Regions from separate parts of the Planococcus versutus genome, predicted to be linked through region 2. Evidence: riboswitches for the same ligand, from Rfam matches in the RefSeq annotation. Region 2 holds a riboswitch; each other region holds the start of a gene.
What was found. Region 2 has a riboswitch for S-adenosylmethionine ahead of I858_RS05525 (methionine ABC transporter ATP-binding protein). Riboswitches for the same ligand answer to the same signal wherever they lie in the genome.
Positions count from the first base shown of each region.

Region 1: linked by a shared signal. The riboswitch ahead of I858_RS14600 (methionine ABC transporter ATP-binding protein) and the one ahead of I858_RS05525 (methionine ABC transporter ATP-binding protein) in region 2 are both predicted to bind S-adenosylmethionine.
Region 3: linked by a shared signal. The riboswitch ahead of I858_RS13940 (O-acetylhomoserine aminocarboxypropyltransferase/cysteine synthase family protein) and the one ahead of I858_RS05525 (methionine ABC transporter ATP-binding protein) in region 2 are both predicted to bind S-adenosylmethionine.

Region 1 is NZ_CP016540.2:2,895,339-2,905,445, reverse strand. It holds gene I858_RS14645 (Fic/DOC family protein) at 1-433, shown strand, start outside; gene I858_RS14640 (AAC(3) family N-acetyltransferase) at 476-1,279, opposite strand; gene I858_RS14635 (acyl-CoA thioesterase) at 1,374-1,853, shown strand; gene I858_RS14630 (DUF421 domain-containing protein) at 1,906-2,418, opposite strand; gene I858_RS14625 (hypothetical protein) at 2,724-2,933, shown strand; gene I858_RS14620 (SEC-C metal-binding domain-containing protein) at 2,982-4,001, opposite strand; gene lepB (signal peptidase I) at 4,221-4,754, shown strand; gene I858_RS14610 (pyridoxal phosphate-dependent aminotransferase) at 4,821-5,984, opposite strand; gene I858_RS14605 (carbon-nitrogen family hydrolase) at 6,070-6,858, shown strand; SAM riboswitch class I at 6,910-7,015, shown strand; gene I858_RS14600 (methionine ABC transporter ATP-binding protein) at 7,084-8,097, shown strand; partial or broken gene I858_RS14595 (methionine ABC transporter permease) at 8,087-8,452, shown strand; partial or broken gene I858_RS14590 (MetQ/NlpA family ABC transporter substrate-binding protein) at 8,454-8,912, shown strand; gene I858_RS14585 (GNAT family N-acetyltransferase) at 8,980-9,543, opposite strand; gene I858_RS14580 (carbohydrate kinase family protein) at 9,700-10,107, shown strand, end outside.
Region 2 is NZ_CP016540.2:1,092,853-1,102,959, forward strand. It holds gene I858_RS05495 (acetyl-CoA C-acetyltransferase) at 1-672, shown strand, start outside; gene I858_RS05500 (acyl-CoA dehydrogenase family protein) at 981-2,762, shown strand; gene I858_RS05505 (arsenate reductase family protein) at 2,866-3,219, shown strand; gene gcvH (glycine cleavage system protein GcvH) at 3,300-3,680, shown strand; gene I858_RS05515 (toprim domain-containing protein) at 3,858-4,193, shown strand; gene I858_RS05520 (thioredoxin family protein) at 4,198-4,524, shown strand; SAM riboswitch class I at 4,594-4,698, shown strand; gene I858_RS05525 (methionine ABC transporter ATP-binding protein) at 4,790-5,815, shown strand; gene I858_RS05530 (methionine ABC transporter permease) at 5,808-6,476, shown strand; gene I858_RS05535 (MetQ/NlpA family ABC transporter substrate-binding protein) at 6,524-7,336, shown strand; gene I858_RS05540 (dicarboxylate/amino acid:cation symporter) at 7,485-8,657, shown strand; gene I858_RS05545 (hypothetical protein) at 8,757-9,284, shown strand; gene I858_RS17205 (YuzK family famiily protein) at 9,490-9,645, shown strand; gene sufC (Fe-S cluster assembly ATPase SufC) at 9,917-10,107, shown strand, end outside.
Region 3 is NZ_CP016540.2:2,766,242-2,776,348, reverse strand. It holds gene pepT (peptidase T) at 1-364, opposite strand, end outside; gene I858_RS13945 (glycerol-3-phosphate acyltransferase) at 457-1,098, opposite strand; SAM riboswitch class I at 1,227-1,343, shown strand; gene I858_RS13940 (O-acetylhomoserine aminocarboxypropyltransferase/cysteine synthase family protein) at 1,443-2,735, shown strand; gene metX (homoserine O-acetyltransferase MetX) at 2,748-3,761, shown strand; gene I858_RS13930 (helix-turn-helix domain-containing protein) at 3,855-4,085, opposite strand; gene I858_RS13925 (mechanosensitive ion channel) at 4,234-5,493, shown strand; gene I858_RS13920 (response regulator transcription factor) at 5,647-6,282, opposite strand; gene I858_RS13915 (sensor histidine kinase) at 6,257-7,303, opposite strand; gene liaF (cell wall-active antibiotics response protein LiaF) at 7,300-7,998, opposite strand; gene I858_RS13905 (PspA/IM30 family protein) at 8,062-8,700, opposite strand; gene I858_RS13900 (lmo0954 family membrane protein) at 8,714-9,061, opposite strand; gene I858_RS13895 (metallophosphoesterase) at 9,316-10,107, shown strand, end outside.

The sequences.
Region 1 (10,107 bases), 1.4 Mb from region 2:
TCCGCTAACATTAACTTCATTTTTAGCTATTCATCGTTATATTCTTCAAGATGTTTATCCGTTTGCTGGAGAATTGAGAAAAGAAATGATTTCTAAAGGTTCGTCATCTTTTGCGCATCCTAAGCACATTGAAATCCATTTAGTGAAAATTTTTCGCGAGCTGGAATTAGAAACGTATTTAAAGGGATTATCAAGCAGTCAGTTGATTGTTCGTTTAGCTTACTTTCTTTCAGAATTGAATGCACTGCATCCATTTCGTGAAGGAAATGGTCGCAGTGTTCGCGAATTTGCGCGTCAGCTTGTGTTTAATGCAGGCTATCGGTTAGATTGGGAAAAAGAAGTTGAATCCGCGGAAATTATTAATGCTTTTGTCGATTCGTTCAATAAGGATAACAACCGGCTAGAAAGACTGCTGGCTAAAATTATTTCATAAAATAGCCAGCTACTCAAAAGAGAGTACTGGCTGTTTGCATGGTTATGCTTTAGCATGTTGACAGACCCAATCGATGCCAAAGTCGACAAGAGGCTTCATTTCGACAAGGTGAGTTTTAGCTTGACCCCATTGTCCTTCTGAAATAACACCAGGAAACGCTTTTGCGATTTCTGGAAATCGTTCAGCATCCATTTCTACACAATCGAAGGTTTGCCAAACACGTTTGCCGCCAATTAACATAGCCGCACCTTGTGGTGAAGTCTTGCGAGATTCTTGAACAAACTCGGCATAATGAAGAGCGGTACACGAATCAAAGCCGACGCCAATCAATAGAATTTTTACATTAGCTTGCAACATTTTTGCAAGAGGTGACTTGCGACCAAAAGAATCTTCTAATGGCTGTTCGCTCATCCACTGTATTGCTTTACTCCCCCAAGCCATAAATGAATGTGACGGATGAGGGCTTCGAACAGTCAGTGGGTGGCGATGAAAGCATTCTGCAATTTTCCCCATACCGCGCATTTCGCTCAAGTATGGGTCATAAGCAGGTAAAGCATCGCGAATCGGCTGATGCCAGTTTTCAGGAACAGGTGGCTCCATCCAGTAAACAGGGTCTGAGTTGCCTGTAGACTGTGCAGGCATCACCAATGTGCCTGTTTCTGTAACGGTTTCCATTAAGGCTTCAACGACCGTTTGAGCGCCTCCAGCGATCCAGCCCATGGATTTAAGTGAAGAGTGAATCATTAAATTGTCTCCAGCTCGAATACCAAGCGATAGAAGTTGTTGTTTTAAAGATGATTTTGACTGGAATTCAGGTGTGTTTAAAATATTCAATAACTCTGACATAAAGAATCCTCCTCATTTCAATATAGTATAAAGGAAAGCCTGCTGTTTTTGTGGGAAATCTCTTAGTAGAGCTCTAAAGAAAGGATTGATGATAATGGAAGCCAAACCGATGAAAGAATCCAGAACCATTCAAACAAAACTAGTACTTCCTCCAGACACAAACCATATGAACTCTATTTTTGGAGGCAAGGTGTTAGCTTATATCGATGAAATTGCAGGAATTACAGCGATGAAGCACGCACGTCGCCAAGTTGTTGTAACAGCGTCAATTGACTCTGTGGATTTCTTGTCTTCTGCTAAAGTAGGAGATGTACTAGAACTTGAAGCAAATGTAACATCCACAGGCCGTACATCGATGGAAGTCTATGTGCGCGTCACATCACAGAACTTACAAACCGGTGAAGAAAAATTAACGACTGAATCGTTCTTGACGATGGTCGCAATGGGAGACGACGGCAAGCCGACACCTGTACCACCTGTACGACCTGAATCAGCCGGCGAAAAATTATTTTTCGAGACAGCACCTGCGAGACGTGAACACCGAAAAATGCGTGTAAAAACGCCAAGAGAATAACAAAAGGTGCATGGGATGAAACCCATGCACCTTTTGTTATGACGATTGGTAACTAGACAGTTTCACTGCTCGAGTTCACATTTTCCAAAGCGTTTCCTGTTTCACTGCTTATGACAGACAAGCTTCCATCTGTTTCTAGAACAACTGCTTTCACTTTCTCTGTAGAGCCAAATCCACTATTGCGTATCACTTGTAAGATTTCAATTTCTTTAATCCGTTCTTTTTTCATAGCACTTCTCAAAAATTGTCCATCTAGAAATAGTAAGCGCGGTTCCGATTTGATGATAGCGTTAAACCGACTAGAGTGGACAGATAGAAGAGTGATTACATACTGCAAAAATATTAATAAGGCAAATGCGGTCATTCCTTCTAATAAGCTGACACTGCTATTCAGTAAAACAGTTGCCAATGTTGAACCAAGTGCAACGGTTACGACAAAGTCAAAAGCGTTCAATTTCGTTAATGTTCGTTTGCCAGAAATGCGTAGGAAAATAACCAACCCAACGTACGCAAGAAAACCGACTGTTACAATCCGAATAAAACTATCGAGTGTAATTTCAAACATTTTTGCCCTCCTTGGTCTATGGTTTTAATAAATGTATTTACATGTTCTACTTACTCAATAATGTCCACAAAATTCAAACATCTTATCCACATAACACACAAAGATGACGTTTTATTGTGTATAAGAAAGAGAGAACAAAGAGACTTCCCTTTAAGTTCAAAATAAAGGCACTGCCCTGGTATTTTCTATGATTCCCTTCAGAGTTATCAACAAACACAAATTGAATAGAAAATCTAAAAGAAGCGATTGGTATTTTTTAGAAAGGGAATAGAAATATCACTTAGTCTTAACGGGGAGTGATCTAAATGGAATCTTTTTTGAAACGAATCCGTTATGCAGGTTTGCTGATTTTTACCTTAGGCATCTTGCTGTCTGTTATAGTTTTTGTTAATTTTGTTTTCCATTTAACCGATGCTTTATGGCTTCAAATTTACTTTATTCGCTTGTACTTATTTCTGGCAGTAGCGGGGATTTTACTGTATATTCTCATTACTTTCCGAAGAAAAAAAGAGTAGCCGCGGCTACTCTTTTGCTGTATCGATGCCAATTAGGCTGAATAACACTTATTTTTTTGCTAGCAATTCTTCGAAATAAGCACTAAATTCTTTTGAACGTTTTAAAATCGTACTCGAAGAAACGTCGAATTTTTCGCTTAAATCTTTTGCAGACAACATAGGTCCTTTTATCAGTTCGTGGTCTTGCAAGAATCTCCAATATCCTGCTACAAGAGCCTCGGGTTTTTGAACAATTGGTTGCTGGCTTACAAGATAACTGTTTAAAATACTAGTAATATTGCCGACCGTTTCTTCATCAAAATTAGCTTGCTCAATATGCTTATCAAGTTCAACCATTACGGAGTCGTGTTCTGGAGAAAGCGAAATGCTTTCTTCTACACTGCCAGTTGAGTACTTAACAATTTGTTCAACAATTGTTAAATAATTATCGCGAAGATAACTTTCGTCTTGCGCAGCATTAGCAGAAGCCATTTGAGCCGTTAACTGATCGAAGAACGGCTTAAACTCTCCTACTACTGTTAAATAGCCGTTAAGGAAAAGGACACCATTTTCTCCAACACGAGAGTCAGGTAATAGGATGGCTAATAAGCCTTGCCCATTTTCCATGTCAGTTGGTGGCTGGTCTGCCATTTCAAGCGTTTCACCAGTCAATGCATCTGTAAATTGAGCTGTTTTTGTATCACCTTTAACATATTGACCAATGAAGACTTTAACATTGTTCCAATCGCCAAGCACTTCTTTTGTTGAAGGACGTTGAGCCAAATCAATTTGTTTTTCTAAAAACTCTTCCCACAGTTCAGGCTTTTTCATAAACAGGAAATTTTCAATAACAAATGCTTGCGCATCGTTTTCAGCCATTGAGTTCATTAAATGCGGCTGCCATTCTTGTTGAAGTTCGCGGAACTCAGTAATATGAGTCTGATTTGGGTTTTCCGAGAAGAACTGTTGGCGTACTTTGAAAAGTTCTTCATTAATCAAATCGTTGATAGACACAGTTTCTTGTTTTCCGTGACACTTTTTGTATTTCTTGCCACTGCCACATGGGCATGGATCATTTCTTCCTACCATTCTAATCACCTACATTTTTTATTGAGTGTAACATATAATCGCGATAGGCTCAAAAGTCTGACGATTCAGACGTAGTAATAAGCTTTATGCATCTAGCTTTTGAAACGTATTCAAAGTCTTTTAACTTGCGACTGAGTAGTAGATTGAGAAGTGTCAGTATGCACAAAGCTGAAGGCGTATTATAATAAAAGAAAACAGGCACGAGTAGGAGGGAACAAGGTGTATAAAGATCCGGTGAAAGAATCGATATCTTGGATGCGTGTCATCTTATTGACAGTGATGATTGTCTTGTTATCGCGCCATTTTCTCTTTGAACCAGTAGCTGTCCATGGTGAATCGATGATGCCGACATTTGAAGAAAACGATAAAGTCGTGTTAGCGAAAATCTATTCTATCGAAAACTTCGATATGATTGTCTTTACTGCTCCAAATGGTGTCAATTTCATCAAACGCGTAATTGGCATTCCGGGAGATATCATTTCCATACAAGATGATCAATTGTATATAAACGGCAAGGCCCAAGCTGAGCCTTATTTAGATAAAAATTATCAAACTGCAAAGCAAATGGGAATGCTTCGACTGACTGAAGATATGGAAGAGTTTACAGTTCCTGCTGCGTCTTATTTCGTGTTGGGTGATAATCGATCGAATAGTACAGATTCAAGAATTCTAGGATTTGTTTCTGAAAAAACGGTTATAGGCGAAGTGAAAATTCGAATTGCGCCATTCAATCATATCGGACTGGTCGAATAAAGTAACATAATCGTATAATGAAAAAAAGACAGCTTTCACTCATTTAAAGGCTGTCTTTTTTTCGTTTTAAAACAAATGGAGCTTTTCGATTCGATCGATTGCTTCAACGATTCGACTTTCGTCAACTAGTAGTCCAACACGGACAAAGCCTTCTCCACCGTCTCCAAATCCACTGCCAGCCGCAACTGAAATATCAGCTTTTTCAAGCAGGAAATCAGCAAATTCAGCACTTGTGAATCCGCCTGGAATGGGCAGCCAAGCAAAGAAAGAACCAAGTGGCGCCGTGATTTCCCAACCGATACGTGTACATTCTGTAACAAGAACATTTCTGCGTTTTTCATACAGGTCTACTAAATCATCCACACATTGTTGATCTGCAGTTAAAGCTTCCGCTGCAGCAAGTTGAACGGCAGGAAATAATCCAGCAAACAAATGATCTTGGATTAAGTTTAATGCTTCAATCATTTTGGAATGTCCGACCGCAAATCCAATCCGCCAACCGGCCATATTGTACGTTTTCGATAAAGTATACATTTCAATGCCGACTTCTTTCGCTCCTTTAGATTGCAAGAAGCTAACTGGTTTTTTGCCTTCGAAGCCTACTGCTCCGTAAGCAAAGTCATGAACAATAGCTAGGTCATTTTCTTTTGCAAAAGCTACGGTTTCATCAAAAAATTCTTTGTTTGCTACTGCGCCAGTTGGGTTATTAGGATAGTTTAAGTACATTAATTTTGCACGCGCGCGAACGGCTTCCGATAACTCGTCATAGTTTGGTAAATAGCCTTGTTGTGGATGTAATTTCATCAATTCAAAGTCAATACCTGCTAATGGCGCTCCTGATAAATAGTCAGGATAGCCGGGATCTGGTAACAACAAAAGATCTTCGGGATTTAATAATGCTAATGGCAATTCAACAAGACCGATTTTTGTTCCACACATAATAGCTACTTCTAAATCAGGATCGATTTCTACGTCATACTCGCGTTTGTAAAAATCTGCGGCGGCTTGTCGCAAAGTTGATATGCCACGAAAAGGAGAATACTTGTGTGTTTGCGGATCAGTAACGGCTGTTTGCAATGCTTTAATAATATGATCAGGGGTAGGTTGATCTGGATTTCCTTGGCCAAGATTGATGACATCGCGTCCTTCAAGCACAGCTTTGGTCGTTTTTGCAACGAGTGAGGCAAAGAATTGAGTAGGTAGATTTTGTAAGCGGTTAGAAAATTCCATATAACTCTCCTTATTTTCGAAATAATTGCACATCTACTCCGAATCTTATAGAATTTAGGATAACTTGTCTACTGGAGGAGAGAATATGAAGATTGCATGTGTTCAAATGGATATTGTATTTGGAGAACCAGAAAAGAACTATCAGCAAGTATTAGCTTATTTAAAAGAGGCAACCGCGAATGGTGCAGATACGATTGTTTTACCTGAAATGTGGAATACTGGCTACGCATTGACAGAACTCAGTACATTAGCTGACAACACAAATCGTACAGTGGAAATGCTGAAGAGTTTTGCAAAAGAGAACACTGTAAACATTGTTGGGGGATCTGTATCAACAGAAAAAAATAAAGGATTTTACAATACGATGTATGTTGTCAATAAAAACGGCGAGCTTGTATCAGAATATGATAAAGCACATCGGTTTGGATTGATGGATGAACACATTCATTTAGAAGAAGGAGACACACTTGGCACATTTGAGTTGGAAAACGTCGTATACGGTGGTGTAATTTGCTACGACATTCGCTTTCCGGAATGGATTCGTGCGCAAGCATTAAACGGTGCAAAACTTATCTTTGTATCAGCAGAATGGCCAGAACCAAGAATTGACCATTGGCGTACGCTTTTGCAAGCGCGTGCGATTGAAAACCAATGCTTTGTCGTTGGTGTAAACCGCATTGGCAGTGATCCCAAAAACGTATTTGGAGGCAGCACAATAGTTATAGCTCCATGGGGAGAAGTTCGTTTAGACATGAAAAAAGAAGAAGGCATTGGTTATGTAGAAATTGATTTGGAAGAAGTAGAAGAAGTTCGCAAACGTATTCCGGTTTTTGAGGACCGTCGCGAAAAATTATATGGAAAATTCAGAATTTGATTGACACCCTGAGTGAATGTATGTAATATGAAATTCAATCTAATATGCATCAACTTATCAAGAGAGACCGAGGGGTAGGCCCTATGACGTCCGGCAACCCCCATTGAGGGAAGGTGCCAAGTCCTGCGGAATGTTTGCACATTCCGGAAGATAAGTCGAGAAATTCAAATTTTCGATGTCTCTTTCTTGATGAAAGAGGCATTTTTTTATTGTTAGGAGGAAGCTATGATACAGATAGAGAAATTGACAAAAACATACACAACCAAACATGGCACGGTCACTGGAGTTGACAATATCTCTTTAGATATTGGGAAAGGAGAAATTTTTGGCATCGTCGGTTACTCTGGAGCAGGAAAAAGTTCGTTAATCCGTTGCATTAACTTGCTCGAACGGCCAAGCTCAGGAAGTGTCAAAGTAGATGGAAAAGACTTAACCAAGTTAAACGGCGAGCAGTTGCGAAAAGCACGTTTGAAAATTGGAATGATTTTTCAACATTTTCATTTGATTAGTCAAAAGACGGTGTATGATAATATCGCTTTTGCGTTACGGGCAGCAGGGACGTCTAACAAAGACATTAAGACGCGTGTAGAAGAATTGCTAGAAATGGTTGGTTTGGCAGATAAGCGTAATGTCTACCCAGCGCAACTAAGTGGTGGCCAAAAACAACGTGTAGGCATTGCGCGAGCACTGGCTAATAATCCTGCTGTATTGTTATGCGATGAAGCAACATCTGCACTAGACCCAAATACGACTTTGTCTATTTTGCGGTTATTAAAAGATATTAATCATCAATTGAATATCACAATTGTTTTAATCACACATGAAATGAACGTAGTAAAAGAAATTTGCGACCGCATGGCCATTATGCAAAGTGGACTTGTGATTGAAGAAGGTTACGTATATAACATTTTCGCAGCTCCTCAAAAAAAACTAACAAAAGAATTTATTTCTAGTGTTGTTTCGTTCAATGTACCAACTCAAATTTTGAGCGGATTTACAGGCACTTTAGTAAAAGTACTGTTTAAAGGCGGCGTAGCTGGCGAAGGCGTTATTTCTGATATGCTCCAGAACTTTGAGGTGAAAGGAAATTTTTTACACGGAGCAATCGAGTATATTCAAGAGCAGCCACTTGGTATCTTCATTATGGAGTTAAAAGGCAATAAATCCGCTGTTACAGATGCTATAAACTATATGGAAAGTAGATTAGCAATAGTAGAGGTGATGTCGAATGGGAATTGAATGGGGACGAATTATTGAGTTATGGCCTGAAATACAAACAGCTTTTTTTCAAACCTTAACGATGATTGGCATTTCTCTATCTGTTGCATTAGTTGTGGGACTGCCTTTGGGAATTTTATTATTTACTACTGATCGCGGCTTGTTTCTTGCAAATCGACCAGTGAATTCAGTAGTCGGCTTTGTTGTAAACATTTTACGTTCGATTCCGTTTATTATTTTATTAGTAGCACTTATTCCATTAACAAAACTTATTACTGGAACTACAATCGGGCCAGTTGCGGCCAGCGTTTCTTTATCCGTTGCGGCGATTCCTTTTTTTGCGCGAATTGTGGAAAACTCACTTCGTGAAATTGACATTTGATACAATAGAAGACATAGAAGATGGTGCAACTATCGCAATTCCAAATGACCCAGTCAATGCTGCACGCGCTTTGCAGATGTTAGAAGATCAGGGTTTAGTAGAAGTGGATCCCGAAGTTGATGAACTTAAAATTTCTGAAAGAGATGTTGTGAAAAATAAGAAAAACCTTGTATTCCAACCTATCGAAGCTGGACAACTACCACGTGCAGTTGACGGCTCTGACTTATCTGCTGTTCCTGGGAATTTCGCATTAGCAGCCGAAATGGATTTGTTAGACGCATTAGCGCTTGAAGACATGCCCGATCAGTACCGTAATGTAGTAGCAGTCAAAGCAGAAAATGAAAATAGTCAATTAGCCAAGGATTTAGTAGAAATTGTCGAGTCGGAATCATTTGAAAAGACGATTGATGAGGATTTTGAAGGTTTTGGGAAACCCGAATGGATGGCTAAATAAAAAACTAAAAAAAAGCTGTTCCAGATTTTTCTGGAGCAGCTTTCTTCTATAGTAAATAAAAAGAAGATTAAGAAACTACTTTTACCATATGATGAAATGGTTCGCCGATAATTGTCCATGGCTCAGAAACGATATAGCCAAGACGTTTGTAAAGTCTTATAGCTCCTTCTTTATCGATATCAACATTAAGAGAAAGCTTACCGCCTCCTTTTGACGATACAATGGCTTCTGCATACTCAAATAGCTTTGAACCAATTCCTTTTCCTTGGTAACTAGGGTCAACAGAAACGGTGTCAATATACCATTCATCCATGCGTGCTTCTGGTTCAATGGTTCGTTCGTGTCCTTGTTCTTTTAGTTGCTCGATTAAATAACGATCTAGTGCTTCTGCTTGATTGCCATGATAAAGCACTAACGTACCAGCAATATCGCCATCTAAAGTCGCTACATGCGTATAATGATAGCTATGACGTGTATTTTCTCCACGGATCATGTCTTCTATCTTTTCAAGTACTGCTTCTGGTTCTTTTTGAGCGGTCATATGATTCGCAATGTCACCGATCGCATTAATAATGAGAGGTGCAATTTTTTCAGCATCGGCGGACTGAGCTTGTCGAATAGTAAGTTCCAAAAAAAACTTCCTCCTTTTACTTGATTTAAAATGGTGTAGCCTGAAATAATAGCTAAATAAAGTGAATTACGTAGTAGAGTTCTGTATGATTGTTTGAAAACCTTCCAATTAGTAGTATAGCAATGAAAAAGATCTTTTACACGAAAGAGGTCACACATGGAAAAAGTAAAGCATGTCCTCACATATGGCGATGTATTTGTAGATTATATTGCTACAAATACCTCTAATACTTCTTTTAATAGACACCTTGGTGGAGCTACAGTAAATGTAGCGACTGGTGTCAGTGGCTTAGGCGTGCCTTCTGAATTTATCACAATTACAGGCGATGATGAAACGTCAACTTTTGTGCGAAATGAACTGCTAAATGAAGGAGTAAATTTAAGTCATGCCATTATAACTCCTAAAAAACGAGTTAGCGGTGTGTATATACAGTTGACTTCTGATTTTGATCGCGTGTTTGCATCGTATGTCAATGAAACTCCAGATCTTCAAGTGACATACGAACAACTTAAATCACAATCTTTTGAAGATGCTAATATTTTTCACTTTTGTTCTGGTACACTG
Region 2 (10,107 bases):
GCTGTTCGTTCACATGAAAAAGCTGCTGCTGCCATTGCAGCTGGACACTTTGATGAGGAAATTGTACCGGTCGAAGTAACAAAGCGTTATGTCGATGAAAACAATAAATACCAAGAGAACACCTCAATGTTTGAAATGGACGAAGGCGTTCGTCACGGGACCAATACTGTAGGACTCAGCAAATTACGTGCAGCGTTTTCAGCACGGGGCTCTGTGACAGCTGGAAACTCATCGCAAACTTCAGATGGTGCAGGTGCATTACTTGTTATGGATCGTGAAAAAGCGGAAGCACTTGGTCTCAAGCCCATCGCCAAATTCCGCTCATTTGCAACAGGAGGCGTGCCACCAGAAATTATGGGGATTGGCCCAGTGGTGGCAATTCCAAAAGCATTAAAACTAGCTGGACTGACTATTGATGACATTGATGTATGGGAACTAAACGAAGCCTTCGCTTCGCAATCACTTGGAGTTATCCGTGAACTGGGTCTTGATATCGACAAGGTCAACTTTAACGGGGGTGCCATCGCACTCGGTCACCCACTTGGTGCAACAGGCTCCATTTTAACCATTCGCATGATGAGTGAGTTAAAACGACAAGGCAAACAATTTGGTGTTGTAACCATGTGTATCGGCGGAGGAATGGGCGCAGCAGGCGTCTTTGAAATGCTATAGAGATTAGTAAAGTAAGAAATCGCTTCAGGCGGACGCTTTCCGCGGGCGAAGCGCTGAGCCTCCTCGTCGCAAGCTCCTGCGGGGTCTCATCACTCCGCTTTCCCGCTGGAGTCGCCGCCTTACGCTCTTTCTTCATGGTTATCTATTTGAAAATAAGATGAATGATATAAGCCATTCACTAAGATGTGAAGCAAATCAACGGAGACTCCCGCAGGAAAGCGTAGTTAGTTTGCGTAACATCTGAGTAAAAAACAACTCAACCTATAATACATTCTATATAAGCAAGTAAAAACTAGGAGGAATTTAACATGGAACAAGAAAAAACATTGATCAAAGGCGGAAGCTTTTTAATCGAAGATGCAGATTTATCACGTGTTTTCACGCCTGAAGATTTTACAGAAGAACAAAAGATGATCGCTAAATCTACAGAAGACTACGTGAACAATGAAGTCATGCCGGTAGTGGAGAAATTAGAAAATCACGAATTTGAGCATTCAGTACGGTTACTGAAAAAAGCTGGTGAATTAGGATTGCTGGGCGCAGATGTTCCAGAACAATACGGTGGTCTTGGGTTAGACAAAGTCGCCTCGGCATTAATAGCTGAAAAAATGTCTAAAGCAGGCGGTTTCTCCATCACTCATGGAGCTCACGTAGGAATCGGTTCATTGCCAATCGTTCTTTTTGGTAACGATGAACAAAAACAAAGCTATTTGCCACGTTTGGCAACAGGTGAAATGATCGCAGCTTACGCGTTAACTGAGCCGAGTTCAGGATCTGACGCATTGGGTGCAAAAACTGTAGCACTACTAAATGAAGCAGGTACGCATTATGTCTTAAATGGTGAAAAACAATGGATTACTAACGCTGGATTTGCAGATGTTTTCATTGTATATGCAAAAATTGATGGCGATAAATTCTCTGCCTTTATCGTTGAACGTGAATTCCCAGGTGTTTCAGTTGGGCCAGAAGAAAAGAAAATGGGCATTAAATCGTCTTCTACGCGAACATTAATTTTGCAAGACGCAGAAGTTCCTGTTGAGAATTTGTTGGGTGAAGCAGGACGCGGACATATTATTGCGTTTAACATTTTGAACATTGGTCGTTACAAATTAGGAGTAGGTACAATTGGGGCTTCTAAACGTGTAATGGAATTGACGATTCCTTACACAAACCAACGTCAGCAGTTTAAAACGCCAATTTCGTCATTCAACTTAACGCGCGAAAAATTAGCGACGATGGCTTCGAAACTGTATGCAGTTGAAAGTTCTGTGTACCGGACAGTTGGGTTGTTTGAAGATCGCATGAGTGGATTTACAGATGAGCAACAAGCAGATGGCAAATTAGTTGCGGATTCTATTGCCGAATTCGCAGTAGAGTGTTCGTTGAACAAATTCTTTGGTACAGAAACATTGGATTACATTGTAGACGAAGGTGTTCAATTGCACGGAGGCTACGGCTTTATGCAAGAATATGAAATCGAACGCATTTACCGTGATTCACGTATCAACCGTATTTTCGAAGGCACGAACGAAATCAATCGCTTGCTTGTACCCGGAACATTATTACGCAAAGCCATGAAAGGTGAATTGCCTTTATTGCAGCACGCAGAGAAACTCCAAGAAGAGCTGTTGATGATGATGCCGGAAGAAGTCGGTACAGAAGCCTTAGATCAAGAAAAATACTTGGTGAAAAATGCTAAAAAAATTGCGTTATTAGCTGCTGGATTGGCTGCACAAACATACGGTACAAAACTGGAAGCTGAGCAAGAAGTTCTTGTTAACATTGCAGACATTGTTAGTAACGTCTTCGCAATGGAATCAGTCGTTCTTCGTACGGAAAAAGCGATTGCTGCTTCAGGACAAGAAAAAGCCCACCAGAAACTTCTATATACACAAATATACTGTCAAGAAGCGTTTGACCAAATTGAAAGAGATGCAAAAGAAACATTAGTCGCTGCAATCGAAGGTGATAATCAGCGCATGATGCTTTCAGCTTTACGCAAATTAACTCGTTCAACTCCTTATAACGTGATTGCGAAAAAACGCGAAGCAGCAGTTAAACTAATTGATGTTGAGAAATACATCGTCTAAAGAAATGCGTAACTCGGCAACTCCATATATAGTGGGGTTGCTTGTTTTTTCATCGACCAAAAGAGATCGTTTTGGTAAGCTAAGAAAAACAGGAGGTTTTACTTTGATTACTTATTACGCATATCCAAAATGCACCACTTGCCGTAAAGCGAAAAGCTGGCTAGAGAAAAACAGTGTAGATTTTCAAGAAATTCACATTGCTGATAATCCACCAACAAAAGAACAACTAGCAGAAATTCATAAAGCGAGCGGTTTGGAACTAAAAAAATTTTTCAATACGAGTGGCTTAGTTTATCGCTCACTTAGTTTAAAAGACAAATTGTCGACGATGAGTGAAGATCAACAACTAGAACTGCTTTCTTCTAATGGTATGCTGATTAAACGCCCGTTAGCGTGGGATGGCAAGAAGGTCTTACTTGGCTTTAAAGAAGCCGATTATCAAAACAACTGGCTATAAGCGAATGGCGTCATCTTGTATTTCATCGCTGTTTATGTCAAACTGAATGTGAGTAGACTACATAATTTGGAGGGGTCAAGATGAGTACACCAGCAGAACTTCGTTATTCTAAAGAACACGAGTGGGTTAAAGTTGAAGGCAGCAACGCACGTATCGGTATTACTCATTTCGCACAAGCAGAACTAGGAGATATTGTTTTCGTAGAACTTCCACAAGTTGGAGATGAATTGAAAAAAGATCAACCTTTCGGCAGTGTAGAGTCTGTTAAAACAGTATCCGAATTATATGCACCAATTAGTGGAAAAGTGGTGGAGGTTAACTCTGAACTTGAAGATAGTCCAGAATTTGTTAATGAGTCTCCTTACGAACAGGCTTGGATGGTTGTCATCGAAGCTCCTTCTGAAACAGACATTAACGACTTAATGACTGCAGATCAATACAAAGAAATGACAAACGAATAGTTGTCTTAAAGCGCCAGCAACAAAGGCGCTTTTTTATTTGGAAAATTAAAGTGCACATGAAAAGTCATGACAATGGACGCCAGCCAAATTCATTGGTAGTTTAAAAGTAAGATGGCAAAAAACATATATATTAACGGCTAGTTGGATGTCTGATACTAATCTTGTGGGGTGAAGTGTATGAAAGTAATTGTTGTAGAAGGGCTAAGCGATAAGACACGTATAGCGCCACTCATTGCAGAACCCGTGACGATTCTTTGCACAAATGGTACAGTAAGTGCAACCAGACTTGAAGAGCTCTTACTGCCTTATGAACATCAAGACATCATCATATTGGTTGACGCAGACGCTTCAGGAGAAAAGCTTCGTAAGTTGATCAAGCGCGAATTTCCAGAAGCTCGCCATTTTTATATTAACCGAATTTATAAAGAAGTTGCCACAACGCCACTTAAATTATTAACGGATGTATTGATCACAGCAAATATTCAAGTTAAAAAGCTATTAATCGAGGGATGAAAAAATGAACGAATGGACACATAAAGAATGGACCAAAGAAAAAAATACACAAGAAGTTACAGCTTTTTACTTGTATACGCCGATGTGTGGAACGTGTCAAGTGGCTTCTAAAATGCTAACAGTGATTACTGAATTATTGCCGACTTTGCAAATAGGAAAAGCGAATTTGAATTATGTTCAAGAAATTGCCGATCTTTATGAAGTAGAAAGTGTACCTTGTCTATTAATTACAGAAAACGGAAAAGTTAAAGAAAAAATTTATGCTTTTCATTCCGTGCCTTATTTATACGATAAACTAAAAGCTGTTGACGAATATAGTCAGTCATGGTAAATTAGTTTTCTGATAAGAAAGCATAAGCGCTGATTACAGAAAGTAACTGGTTATTAATTTCATATCGAACTCTTATTAAGAGTGGTGGAGGGAAGTGCCCTATGAAGCCCGGCAACCGTCATGAAAATGAAATGGTGCCAAATCACACAGAGCGAAAGCTTTGGAAGATGAGAGATTGGTTTCCGTATATTATTGTACGTTTGCCCTTCTGCTTATTTATGCGCAGAAGGGTTTTTTGATTTTAAAATTTAGGGGTGCTTAACGGATGATTGAATTAAAGAAAGTAACAAAAAAATTCGATATTGGAAAATCGGTGTTAATAGCCGTCGACGAAGTCGATTTATCCATTTCAACCGGTGAAATATTTGGCATTATCGGCTATAGCGGAGCGGGGAAAAGTACGTTAATTCGTTTGTTAAACGGCTTGGAACAACCGACTTCTGGAACCGTCGAAATAAACGGCCAAGTAATTACAGCAATCAAAGGTGCAGAATTGCGTAAAGCTCGTCAAAAAGTCAGTATGATTTTCCAGCATTTTAACCTGCTTTGGTCTCGTACAGTAAAAGAAAACATCGAGTTTCCACTAGAAATTGCAGGAGTGGCCAAAGCTCAACGGGGAAAACGTGTACAGGAACTAATTGAACTCGTTGGGCTTGCAGGTCGTGAAAATGCGTATCCATCAGAGCTATCAGGCGGACAAAAGCAACGTGTTGGTATTGCTCGCGCATTAGCAAACGACCCCGAAGTCTTATTATGCGATGAAGCAACTTCAGCGCTCGATCCCGAAACAACAGATGCCATTCTCGAATTACTGGTAGATATCAACAAACGATTAGGACTCACAATTGTATTGATCACGCATGAAATGCATGTTATTCGTAAAATTTGTCATCGCGTCGCAGTAATGGAAAGTGGACGAGTAGTGGAACTTGGTGACGTTTTGCAAGTGTTCCAATCACCTAAAGAAGACATTACAAAACGTTTTGTTGAACAAGTAGCAGATAGCGGAGATACGCAGGAAACCATTAAAAAGCTTCGAGAGTTGTACCCGACAGGTGAATTGGTGAAATTGGTTTTTCTAGGTGAACAAACAGAAAAACCTGTTTTGACGAAATTGATTCGAAGCCATGCAGTAGAAGTGAATATTGTTCAAGGAGATATTTCACATACACAACGTGGCGCTTATGGAACATTGATTTTGCAACTTAAAGGTTCTGAAGAAGAAAGAGCACAAGCCTTAGCATTTCTTCGTACAGAAGATATTCAAGCGGAGGTGATGCAAAATGATTGAATCCTTATTTCCAAACGTAGATTGGGATAGCATGTTAGAAGCTACGCTAGAAACACTTTATATGACAACTTTATCAACTTTGTTTACGTTTATTCTCGGCTTGGCATTAGGCATAGTTTTGTTTCTAACGGCACCAAAGCAATTATGGGCAAACAAAATTGTTAACTGGTTAACGGGGGCATTTGTTAACATCTTCCGTTCGATTCCGTTTATCATTTTAATTATTTTGTTGATTCCATTCACGCTATTCTTAATGGGATCGATTCGTGGACCAAACGCGGCTCTACCGGCATTGATTATTGGTTCAGCTCCTTTTTATGCACGTATGGTGTTGATTGCATTAAAAGAAATTGATAAAGGCGTAATCGAAGCTGCTCGTTCAATGGGAGCGACGACAAGCACAATTATTTGGAAAGTGTTATTGCCAGAGTCAAAACCTGCATTGATATCTGGAATTACGGTTACAGCTATCGCGCTGGTCGGCTATACAGCTATGGCAGGTATCATTGGTGCGGGCGGTCTTGGAACGCTCGCTTTCCTCGACGGCTTTCAGCGCAGTCGTGAGGATGTTACATTAATGGCAACAATCTTAATTTTAATTATTGTGTTTATTATTCAGTACATTGGTGATTGGGTCACGATAAAAGCAGACAAACGATAAAAACGGATTTTCCGTTCTATAAAACAACACATAAGGGAGAGATTGAGATGAAGAAATTTGTAGTAGGAACAGCGTTAACGGCACTGGTACTCGCAGGATGTGGAAACGACGGAGCAAGCGAAGAAGAGTCTAAGACATTACGCGTAGGTGCTTCTAACGTACCGCATGCTGAAATTTTAGAACAGGCGAAGCCACTTTTAGAAGAGCAAGAAATTGAACTTGAAATTGAAACGTATCAAGATTATATTTTGCCAAACAAAGATTTAGAGTCTGGTGAAATTGATGCAAACTATTTCCAAACTATTCCTTACTTAGAGACCCAAGTAGCTGATAATGGTTATGAGTTTGAAAATGCTGGAGGAATTCACATCGAACCAATCGGTGTTTATTCACAAAAATTTGCTTCTCTTGATGAACTACCACAAGATGCAACCATTTTGATGAGCAACTCGGTATCGGAGCAAGGTCGTGTTTTATCGCTGCTTGAGGTAGAAGGCTTGATCACATTGGCGGAAGGCGTAGATAAAACATCGGCTGAAGTGAGCGATATCGTTGAAAATCCGAAAAATTTACAGCTTGAGCCAGACTATGAAGCAGCTTTACTTGTTCAATTATATGAATCAGGCGAGGGAGATGCGGTCTTGATCAACTCCAACTATGCGATTGATGCTGGCATCAGCCCTCTAGAAGATTCAATTGCAATAGAGTCATCTGATTCGCCATACGTAAATATTATTACCGTGCGTGCAGGTGATGAAGATAACGAAAATGTGAAAGCTTTAGTTGAAGCATTAAAATCTCAGGAAATTCAAGACTTTATTTTAGAAGAGTGGGGCGGCTCAGTAGTACCCGTAGATTGATCGATAAAAAGCATCCTGCGGGGTGCTTTTTTTTGTCTAAATACTTCAAATTTTTCGCGTTTTCTTATAGTGCTTACAATGTTAGAAAGTCTGTGCTATTTTTGAATAATAAAAAAGATACATATGTTCATACAAGGGGGACAGGTTCATGAAGTTCAAGTTTGGTTTATTGCCTCGTATTATTGTGGCAATTATTTTAGGTGTGCTAATTGGTTTAGTAGCACCAGAGAAAATCGTGCGTGTTTTCGCTACATTCACTTCAATTTTTGGCAATTTCTTAAACTTTGTTGTGCCACTAATTATTCTTGGATTTATCGCACCAGGGATTGCAAAACTAGGAAAAGGCTCTGGTAAGCTACTAGCTATTGCAACCGGTATTGCTTACGCCTCTACGATTGTCGCTGGTGTCTTAGCATTTTTTATAGGGATAACCGTTTTGCCTAATTTTATGGAACCGGGATCTTTAAGCAGTATGACCGATCCGGAAAAAGCATTAGCATCGTCGTTTATCAAACTTGAAATGATACCTGTTTTTGGTGTAATGTCAGCTTTGATCTTGGCATTTTTATTAGGTATTGGAATGGCATCTACAGGAGCAAAAACAATGGTGTCGTTTTTTGAAGAGTTTCAAGCAATTATCGAGAAGACAATAACGTATATCATTATTCCGTTACTGCCATTCTACATTTTTGGGATTTTTGCCAATATGGCATATGGCGGAGCAGTATTTGAAATTTTATCGTTGTTTGCGATTGTTTTTGTGATGATTATCGTTCTTCATTGGGTCATGCTTTTGCTGCAATATTCAGCGGCTGGCGCATTAAAAGGGATAAACCCTTTATCGATTTTGAAAACAATGATGCCTGCATATTTTACAGCATTAGGAACACAGTCTTCCGCAGCAACCATTCCAGTCACATTACGACAAGCGCGTAAATCAGGCGCGAATGAACGCGTCGCGGATTTTACTGTTCCATTGTTTGCAACCATTCATTTATCAGGAAGTACCATCACACTGGTATCTTGTGCAATTGGTGTCGTGTTGTTAACTGGTGGCGTACCATCATTTAGTAGTTTCTTTCCTTTCATTTTAATGTTAGGTGTGACAATGATTGCAGCGCCAGGAGTTCCTGGCGGAGCAGTTATGGCAGCGATTGGTTTACTTCAAAGTATGCTCGGATTTGATGCGACAATGGTTGCATTAATGATCGCACTTTACATGGCACAAGATAGTTTCGGTACCGCAGCAAACGTTACGGGTGATGGAGCGTTAGCACATATTGTTGACCGGTTTACAAATGGCCGTAAAAGTTTGCAATAGTTAAGAAATTCAAGCAATTATGACTATTTTTAAAGCTCTATTTTATTGGTGATTTCTATGCTACTATAACGAAGATATTATACATTAGGGGGAGCCATCATGAAGAAATTATGGGCAATCGGGTTATCAGCAGCTTTTTTATTAACTGCTTGCACAGAAGAAGAAACCACTGATTCAAAAGAATCTACGACAAGCAATGCAAGTTCTGACGACAGCCAAGATGTGAAAAAAGAGTTGATGAAGTTTTACATATCAATTCCAAATACCATCAATGCTGTTGATACAGACTTAAATACGTTTGAAATGAATCAAGCTGAAGAAACGTTGCCAGAAGGTAAAGAGTTGCAAGCGATGAAAGATGCAGCACTTGCTTCTGCAAACGAAGCAACAAAAGCAGTTGATTCATTAGAGGTTCCTGAAGTATTAAAAGAGCATGAAGAAAAAATCAAATCAGCGTTTACAGCTATGCGTGAATCGTATGACATAAAAGCTGAAGAGTTAACAAAAGAAACACCCACATTTGAAGCGGCTAATGAAAAATTTAGCGAAGCTGATGCTCAGTTAAACGAACTACTCGAAGAACAAGGTTTAGCTGCTTCAAGTATTTATAACGAAGTATCTCAATAAAAAACAAACCCCCCTGACAAACACTTGTCAGGGGGTTTCAAAATTTATATGGATAAGAAAATAGTTCTATTTTTAGATTAATTAGTTTACTTGAGTGTTTATTTTGTTTTATATGGGGTATACTTTTAAGTGTAATCTTAGAAAACACAAAGATTGAAAGGAATGGTTCATTATTGAATCGAACGGAATAGACAAGACGGAGAAAATGGAACAAGCATTTAGAAGTGCCCATGGCTTCGGAATTGATGAATACCAGCATGACACAGACAAAATTGTTGAAGTAGAACAACGCCGTGAGCAAGATTATCAACTAGGCCAAAAAGTAGCCAGTCAAATCGAGCGGCAAGTTCATAGAGATTAACTTGAGTATATAGATACTAAAAGCCAACATCCGTGGATGTTGGCTTTTTTAATGATAGAAATTCTCAATTACCATTCTTTTATTGAAAATGTAAAAGCATGACAGTTATCATGTTACGCTTTTGTAAAAAAGTTAGAAATGCAGTGTTCTAAAAAGATTTTCTCTATTTTGATAAGTAGTTTAATGATTTGCTAGTAAGGTGAATATGAGTTAAGATTAGAATGATACTAATTAAGGATGGTTCGCCATTCAACATTAACTTTATGGAGGTATATACATGTCAACTTTGGTCATTAAAGATTTACACGTTAAAATCGAAGACAAAGAGATTTTAAAGGGTGTAGACTTAACAATTAATACAGGTGAAATTCACGCAATCATGGGACCTAACGGTACTGGTAAATCTACTTTAGCATCAGCTATTATGGGTCATCCTAAATATGTAGTCACACAAGGAACAAT
Region 3 (10,107 bases), 1.6 Mb from region 2:
TTTTGAGAGCAGGAAAATCTGCTACTAACATGTGAATGTTGTCGTTTAAAGGAATATCTTGCCCATCATAATTGTCAATGCGTTTTGGATTGACATTCTTCCCAGTAAAATCAGTAGCTGTATCTACATGCGCTAAAAAGCCGATAACTGGAATTTCTTTATCAGTATTAGCAGGTAACGTACCGAAAAGATACCCTGCATCATCCATACTAACTTCTTTGAGTCCAATGCTTTTCATTTCTTTTTCCAGTTCATGGAGTAAGTTCCACTGTCCTTCAGTCGAAGGTGTCGTGTCACTCGTAAAGTCAGATTGTGTATCGATTTTAGCATAACGAACAAGTCGTTCAATTAAATTTTCTAACATGTATAAATCCTCCTAAAATAAGTCTCGTATCTATTTTAACATGAAGCAAGAAAATTCTGTCATAAAACGAGATAATAAAGAGAATTCCTTTGTTAGGTAGGCGTTGTCGGCTTCCTACGTAAAACTGCTGATACTTTGTTTTCACTCCCATTTTTTATGCGTATAATATTTTCCTGGTGTTTCCAAAGAGCCATTGCAAAAAGTACCGTAGCAATCACGAGAGGCCATGGTCCTACTGCCGGAATAACTGCGATTACTAAATAAACGCTATACAATACGAGTACACCAATTACTAAGTAATCTGTTACGAGTGAAACAGTGATTAATAATATAAGACCGAGCAAACCGAGCTTCCAATCAAGTGCTAACATAACGCCTATAACAGAGGCTGTCCCTTTGCCTCCTTGAAACTTCATGAAAAATGGGAAGTTATGCCCGACAATAACGCCAGCACCTGCGACAAACAATAACGCCCATGTTACGTCAGCTGCAAAATTACCTGTAGAAAGCAATAAACGCAAACCCGCTACAGCTACGAATCCTTTGAAGATATCAACAATAGCTACAAGTAATCCGTATTTCCAACCCAATACGATAGCCGCGTTAGAAGCACCAGAATTTTTAATGCCTTGTTTTTTAACATTCACGCCTGATAACATCTGCGCTACCAAAGATCCATGACAACAGCCGATTCCATAGCTTGCAATAAATAATAGCAAAATCCACATAAACATAATCGATTCCTCCTCTATATACAGATAACGTTTGAAAATGGCTGAGGTTTCAAAATTTTTCGACTAATTAGCTTGACAAATGTCTGGAAAGTTTTTATACTTCACAACAAGATCAAAAAAATCAAATACTCTTATCAAGAGTGGCGGAGGGATAGGCCCTATGATGCCCGGCAACCAACAGATGAATTTATCTGGAAAGGTGCTAATTCCTACAGAATCGATGTACAGGTTCTGACAGATAAGAGGAGGAAACTCCGTATTTTGCGGCCCTCTTCTTAAACGAAGGGGGCTTTTTGTTGTCCCTTTTCGGAACTACAGCACGTAAATAAGAGGGGGAATAGAAAATGATGAACTTAAAACCAGAAACGTTATTGCTACACGGCGGGCAGCAACCAGATCCAACAACAGGATCTAGAGGTGTACCAGTATACAAAACAACTTCTTATGTTTTTCGTGATACACAGCACGCACAAGATCTTTTTGGGTTAAAAGAAGCAGGGAACATTTACTCACGTATTATGAATCCAACAGTTGACGTTTTCGAACAAAGAGTAGCTTTGCTTGAAGGAGGAACTGCAGCAGTTGCTCTTTCATCAGGAATGGCAGCAATTGCCTTTTCAATTTTAAACATTGCAGAAGCAGGAGATGAAATTGTGGCAGATAGCAGTCTTTATGGTGGTACGCATAACTTATTTGCCAATACACTGCCGCGTTATGGCATTACGACTAAATTTGTTGATGCTACAAATCCAGAGAATTTCAAAGCAGCCATTACAAATAAAACAAAAGTAATTTTTGGCGAAATTATTGGGAATCCTAGTTTGAATATCTTTGATGTCGAAAAAATTGCAGCTATTGCTCACAATCATGGACTTCCGTTATTGATTGATAATACATTTGCTTCTCCATATGGCAGCAATCCAATTGAGTTTGGCGCAGATGTCGTTATTCATTCAGCTACAAAGTGGATTGGTGGTCATGGCACGACAATTGGCGGAGTTGCAGTAGACGCTGGCACGTTTAATTGGAACAATCCACGTTTTCCCAATTACACTGAACCAGATAGATCTTACCACGGTTTGTGTTATGGAATAGATGTCCCGAATGCAGCTTTTGCAACAAAACTACGTGTTCAGTTATTGAGAGATTTTGGTCCGTCATTAAGTCCAGATAGCGCACATGCATTAATTCAAGGTTTAGAAACGTTGCACTTACGCATTCCCAAGCATAATAGCAACGCTCAAGTTATTGCAGAATATTTAAAAGAACATCCACAAATTGAATGGGTGAATTACTTAGGATTCGAAGATCATCCATCTCATCAGCTAGCGAAGAAATACTTGAAAAACAATGGGTACGGATCGATTGTTAATTTTGGTATTAAAGGTGGACGAGAAGCAGGACGCAAAGTGATTGATAGCATCCAGTTGTGGTCACATGTTGCAAACGTGGGTGATGCAAAGTCGTTAATCATCCATCCAGCTTCAACAACTCATCAACAGTTGAACGATGAAGAACTAAAATCATCTGGTGTAACCGAAGAGTTGATTCGGTTGTCGATTGGTTTAGAAGACCCAGAAGATTTAATCGCGGACTTAGAACAAGCGATTCAAGTCGCAACATTAGCAAAAGCATAAGGAGGAATCGCTATGAAAACAGTATCCATTGGCTCATTAACTCTAGACTCAGCTCAAGTGTTGGATCACGCAGAACTTGCATATGAACGTCTTGGAGATGAAAATGCTCCTGTGATTCTGGTATGTCACGCATTAACGGGCGATCAGTATGCAGTTGGCACCGAGCAAAATCCAGGCTGGTGGGCAGGGATGATCGGTCCAGGCAAGTCAGTGGATACAACTGTTTTTCAAGTGATTACATTTAACGTGCTTGGTGGCTGTCATGGATCGACAGGACCCTCGTCGGTAAACCCTGCAACAAGACAAGCGTATCTTGCAGATTTTCCAACGCTTACAATACGTGACATGGTCAGAGCTGAGTACTATGCACTACAAAAACTTGGTATCAAAAACTTGGTTGGCGTGATTGGAGGATCTCTGGGAGGGATGAAAACGTTAGAGTGGGGAAAAATGTATCCAGAATTTATTCGTACAATTTTCCCATTAGCTGTTACGCCATATTACAGTGACTATGGAATCGCTTTTAATCATATTGGGATAATGGCTATTGAAAATGATCACGATTTTAATGGCGGAAATTATAAAGACTCTACTGTTTTGAAAGGGTTCGAGTTGGCTAGGATGGCTGGTATGGTAACGTATCGAAGTGGCAGTATGTTCAATCAACGATTTGGGCGCACAGGCGATGCAAGTGAGTTTGATATTCAGTCGTATTTAAATTATCAAGGAAAAAAATTAGCAGTGCGTTTTGATGCTAATAGCTATCTCGTATTGCTAAAAGCTATGAATACACATGATATTAAAGAGGCGGTTTTAGAAGTTCCAGTATACTCGCTCTCGTTTACGAACGATTTGCTTTATCCAAGTGAACTCACTATACCATGGCTGAAAAAACAGCGAACTGCAGAGTGGGAAATTATCAAAACAGAATATGGTCACGATGGATTTTTGACGGAGTTTGAAAAATGGGGAAGGTTTATAAGTGAAAAACTAAAAACGTTTGTCCTACCTGAACCCATTCGGTGAGACTTATTCATTGAACTCAAAAAGCGATGTATAAATACAAAAACATTTGAGCCATGTATTGAATGGCTCAGATGTTTTTGCTGTAAGTTGGAGTTAATCCTCGTCTTTTATATCCACATCATCTGGAATAGGAGTAGCACGCCATTCCTCTAAAGCATGCTTTGCTTGTTCTAATTGTTTAAAATGCGTATCAAATTGAGAAGTATTAATCATGTATTGCTCGCCGTCATGAACTGTGCGAATGCGACCTTCTAAAACATAACGATTGACTTGCTCTTCGGACATTGATAAAAAAGCAGCAGTTTCCTGAATTGTCATATACATAGGATCTCCTCCTTTTCTTTTATTATAATAGAAGAGCAAGTTTACCTCAAAATATTCAGTTCATAAAAAAGAGAGATTAGCGTTTAGTTTCATGAAAGTAGGGGAATAGTAGGAGTGAGTCTTATACAAACAAAAGGAGGACGAATGCATGAATGATATTGGAAATTCTTTTAGAGGAGTCGGCAATACGATTATCGACTACATTCCAAACGTTTTAGGGGCATTATTATTATTACTTGTAGCATGGATTGTAGCAACAATTGTCAAAGCAATCTTCACTAAAGGTTTGAAAAAAGCAGGTGCAGACCGAGCTATGGTTAGAGGACACATGGCGAAAACTAAAGAAAGTGCAGACAGTATGTTGGATTCGATAGGAAAAATCCTTTACTACTTAATTTTCATTTTGTTTATTCCGAGTGTTTTACAAACTTTGGACATGAACAATGTGGCACAGCCAATTTCGAACATGATGGATAAACTATTGGCCTTTTTACCTAATCTTTTAATGGCTATCATTATCCTCGTAATTGGTTACTTTGTAGCGAAATTTGTGAAAAACTTGGTGTTCAGTCTTTTGACAGCAATCAACGTTGACAAGTGGATCAACAAATTTACTGGTAAAACAAGTAGCACTACAGGAACTACAAGAATGGATGCAGGAGACAAGTCAACACTAGCAAATGTATTAGCGAATGTTGTTTTTGTTATTGTACTCATTCCAATCTTAACGATTGCATTAGAAACTTTAAACATTCAATCGATTTCTGAACCGATTGTTAATATGCTTAATCAAGTTCTTAACATGATTCCAAACATCTTTGTCGCGATTATTTTAGTGCTAGCAGGTATCCTGATTGCGAAGTTCGTTGGAGATTTGTTAATCAGTCTTTTAAATGGAACAGGGATCAATCGGTTCTCAACGTATTTAAGCACTGATAAAACAAAATCACCGAGCGTTGATATTGCAAACGTCATTGGCAAATTAGTCCAAGCAATCATCATCATCTTCTTTACAGTAGAAGCGATGAACGTATTGCAACTTGATGTATTAAATGGAATTGGTGAAGCTGTTATTGCTTACTTGCCACTTCTTATCAGTTCATTGATCATTCTAGGTCTTGGACTTATTGGAGGAAGCTTGCTAGGAAATTACGTAAAACAAGCTTCGAGCAATCGCTTTTTAGGAGCCATTGTGAAATATGTAGTGATCATTATTGCAGTATTCATGACGCTTGACCAATTAAACTTTGCGACCAACATCGTGAACTTAGCATTCTTATTCATTATCGCTGGACTTGCAGTAGCGTTTGCAATTTCATTTGGTATGGGTGGACGTGAGTTTGCGAAACGTCAGTTAGAAAAATTGGAAAAGAAAATGGAAAAAGAAAACAACAAGCCTGAACTATAAATAAGAGCGGAAAGTCACTTTGACAGATAATAGTCAAAGTGACTTTCTAATTTGTGAGAAGATAGCCTTAAGTGAAATTCGGCGCAGTGAACGACAAAAACTAAATGCACAATTGAGAAACACCGCACAGTAACTAGGCTGTGCGGTGTTTTTTTAGTTGAGAGGCGTAATTAGGTTATGTTGGAATGCGTAAATAACAGCTTGTGTACGGTCGTGAACTTCAAGTTTTGCAAGAATATTACTGACATGTGTTTTCACAGTTTTTACAGCAATGAACAATTGATCAGCAATTTCTTGGTTGGTCAATCCAGCAGCTAGTAACAACAAAATTTCCATTTCACGTTCAGTTAAGTCCGTATGGAGAACACGTTTATGACGCATTTGCTTCATCATTTTCGTCATCACTTCAGGTTCGAGAACGGGCGTACCATTCATGGTTTCTCGAATGGAATCGGCTATTCGAGAAGCTTTTGACGTTTTTAAAATGTAGCTTACGGCGCCTGCTTGGAGGGCAGGATAGACTTTGTCATCGTCTAAAAAACTGGTGACAATCATGACTTTAGCTTCTGGCCATTGATCGATAATGGCTTTTGTGGCTTCTGCCCCGTTCATAATAGGCATGACCATATCCATTAAAATCAAATCAGGGCGTAACTCTAATGCCATCTGGACGGCTTCTTGACCGTTTGTTGCTTCACCCACGACTTCCATATCTTTCTGAGACTGCAAGTAAGCAGAGACACCTATGCGCACCATTTCGTGGTCATCCACTAATAAGATTCGAATCATTAGGCTTCTTCCTTTCAATCGGAACTTTTATTTCCACAATAGTACCTTCAGAAGGCACAGAAACGATTTTACTCGTAGCACCAATTTCAATAGCGCGTTCTTCAATATGCTTCAATCCGTAAGAAGTAGATTTGGATTGCTCACTTTCAAATCCAACGCCGTTGTCTTGTATGCGCAAAATTGCGAAATGATCACGCTCAACAAACAAGATGTAAACCTCGGTTGCCTTTGAGTGGCGCAATGTATTGGATAAGGTTTCTTGTGCGATGCGAAACAAGTGATCTTCTGCTCCTTTTTGCAAAGGCACTTCTTCGAGTTTATGGTTAATAGTAAAATATACTTTTTCTTTTAATTCACTGACCAATTCAAACAATCCTTGTCGTAAGCTCTTGTCGTGAAGGGCCGCAGGACGTAAATGCAAGAGCAGCGCACGCATTTCCAATTGAGCTTGTTGAACCATTTTTTCAGTCTGCAACAATCCAGGCTGCGCATCTTCGCTCTCAGTCATAGAAGACAACAACATCGAAGCTGCAAAAAGCTGTTGCGAAACAGAGTCGTGCAACTCTCTGGCCAATCGTTGACGTTCCACAATCAAACGTTCTTGAATAATTTGGTCTTGTGTTTCAGCTCGCTCGTTAGCAATACGTGTTAAGCTTTTACGTTGCGTTTCAAGAAGCTTTTGCAGTTTTAAGATAGAACTGGATAAATTGCGTGGTAGAGTTTTCATATTAGCAGCTTGAACAACTGTATTGTCTTCGTTTCGTAAAAGTGCTTGGAAGATCTCTTCGATTTCTTGGACTTTTGAGCGCGATAACGATTCTGTCCACCATGAAATACCGACAGATAAAGCAAGCATAAGAACAAGTAACCAAATACCAAGCGGTAAGCCAGCGATAAAATCTTCCCATAAAACAGCCCAGCCTTTGAATGAGGGCAAGCCAAGTAGCGCAAATAAAATACTAAAGACGATTAACGCAAACAGTGAAATAAAGAATAAGCTACGTGGGAGTATTTGTCTCATCGGCGAATCACCTCGACATCTCCCATCCAAGTGGTTACAGAAACAATCAATTCAACTGCACTGCCCTCGTCTGCGGGATAACCATCTTCTGTATGAATCGTTCCATTGATGATGCGCTTTTTATCGCCGTTGAAAAAGCGGGCTTCTCCAAGAAGTGTGGAATAAAAAACACGTACAGGAACTTCATAAGGAACGACGACTTGGATTTTTCCAAAGCCTTGTCGAATAGAAACGAGTGATGTTTTTTTAGGCAATACCGTTTGTGTAGTATCCACTAAAATGTCCCCTACAAATCCTTGGATATGAATGTCTTTCCATTCATAAGCTTCGATTGGAGTACTTTGTGTAGACAATATTTTGTTTTGAATTAGGCCTTTATCTGTCGCTTGATAAATAGGCGCGGTTTGAAGCCATTCGTCGCCTTTCCATAGACGCAGCAACAAATAAACAGCGAGCGCAAACACCATCAAGCGTAAACTCCACATGGATAAAATAGAAATTCCGATTAAAAAAGCACCTGTCCAAAAATAAGAACGACGGTATTTTACGTTATTTTTTAATGCATAGTAGATGGTTCCGATACCAAGAAAGATCAAAAACACACTGCCATTTTCAAAGAAGGCAGCTTCTACAAAAATCAAAAATAAAACGCTCAAAATAAAAAACGCCTGTTTGTTTGTTGAAAAATAGGACACGGTTTTTGCCTCCTTCTTTGAATCAGAAAAAACGAGAAGAAGTTTTCTTCTTCTCATCTCAGTTTAAACAAGTTCTTTTTGATTTGTGCTATTTTTTTCTAAAAATTCAAGACGTCGTTCCATCGCAGAGCGTTCATGACGTTCTTCAACTTTTGAGCCCAGCGTGGTAATGTACGAAGTCATGTCGTCAAAAGAACCTATTCGTTCTGCGACGAGCTCAGGGCTCAATAGTTTATCCATTTGGTAATGAGCACGTGTGGCATTTTCTTTGCCCATTAATTGAAGTTGTTTAACTTTCATGTCTTTTACTTTGTGTTTCATTTCTTCGTAACGTTGCTCTAACGTCGTTAATTCCGCAATGTTTTCATCAAGGTTGTGTTGCAAAGTGGCCACGCGTGCTGCATAAGTGGCGACTTCTCTTGTTGCAAAATCAGCGAGGTCTGCTTCGCCTGAAGCTTGTGCCAAGTCTGATTGATTTTGGCGTTTGTGAAGCATGGCAACTGCATCGGCTAATTCTTTTTCTAGTTTACCATTTAACTGGGCTTGGCGTTCAACCCATTTTCCTGTAGCGGTTGTTTGGTTTTCTGATTCTGTGATGTAACGATTAAGCAGAGCTAATGGATTTTTGTCCTCTTTCTTTGCGATCAGTGCGTCAACGTCCGTTGCCACTGCGAATTTTAAACGGTCCCATAAAGTTGTCATAGTCGTCTCCTCCTTATTTAGTTAACTTGTTCCATTGGTATTCAAAGTTTGTAAATGGGTCACTTTCTTTAATAGCATCAAATGAAACGTTTTGTCCGTTCCATTTGCGGTAAATCATCCACAGTCCTGCAAATGCAGCAAGACCGATCAATGCGGGTACGTTAGAGATAGCAGAAAGTGCACCAATGATTGCGACTGCCGCCCAAAATACTTTTGCCCAAGTGGATAAGCTGCGCAAATAATAATGCACACCTACATAGATGATGACAGCGGATATACCTAATGCGAATAAAGCACCGATGTTGGATAATGCGACGATTCCTGCAATAATGCCTAGTGTTAACAACCAAAATTTGTTCATATTATGTGCCTCCTCTTTAATTTGTATGTTAATCATACTAAGAGAATGGTCTTTTCAATACGGTCTCTGACTGCATCTTTTACTAGGACTTGAGGCGTAGTAGAGTCTAGGTGCTAGTCGTGCTGTATGCATATAGAGTGGAAGAGAGTTTAATTGTGGAGCTTAAGAGTTAAAATGCTATACTATTTTTATGATATGGAAAAAAATGTTCATTTCAAAATAGAGTCATTTGAGGAAAAGAAAGAGGCGTTTTGATGAAGATGGTTGTGGGGATAGGCAGTACATTATTGATTTATACAGCGCTTATTGCGTATTTGGGTTGGGCAGTTTTTGTTTGGCTGACAAGTTTTATAGAAAGTATGAATCCGTGGCTATTTGCAGCTGTTTGGTTTGTAATTGCTTATAGTTACGTTATTGGAAGAATTGGTCACAAGTGGCTCGGATTTACGGTGATCGGTTCTTATTGGTTTGCATTTTTACAATACGCTATTTTATTGATTCCTCTAGCCAACATTATGGCACTCATAATGGATTTTAATGGAGATGTGTTTGTTATCGGCGCAGTGACGACGGGTATCATCTTGCTACTGTTTATTGTAGGTACTTATTTGGCTTATAGTCCGGTTGTGCGAAAGCTTGAAGTGACAGTAGAAGGAGAATCAGCAGAACCTCTACACATGGTCGTTGGATCTGATTTTCACCTAGGCTTTCTATCGGGTAAACGGCATTTGCAGCGTTTTGTAGATCAAACAAATGCACTTGATCCAGACGTTGTATTTTTAGCAGGTGATTTAGTGGATGATGATCCGGTTTGGTATGCACGATATGGCATGTCTGAAGTGATGACGCAATTAAAGCCATCACTAGGCGTATATGGTGTTTTAGGAAATCACGAATATTACGGTAAGAAAATTCCTTTGTTGGTTAAAGTGATGAATCAATCAGGTGTAAAAATTTTAAGAGACGAAACCGTTTTGATAGCTGACCGTTTTTATGTAACTGGACGCGAAGATCGTACAAATCAAAACCGGCTTTCGTTAGCAGCA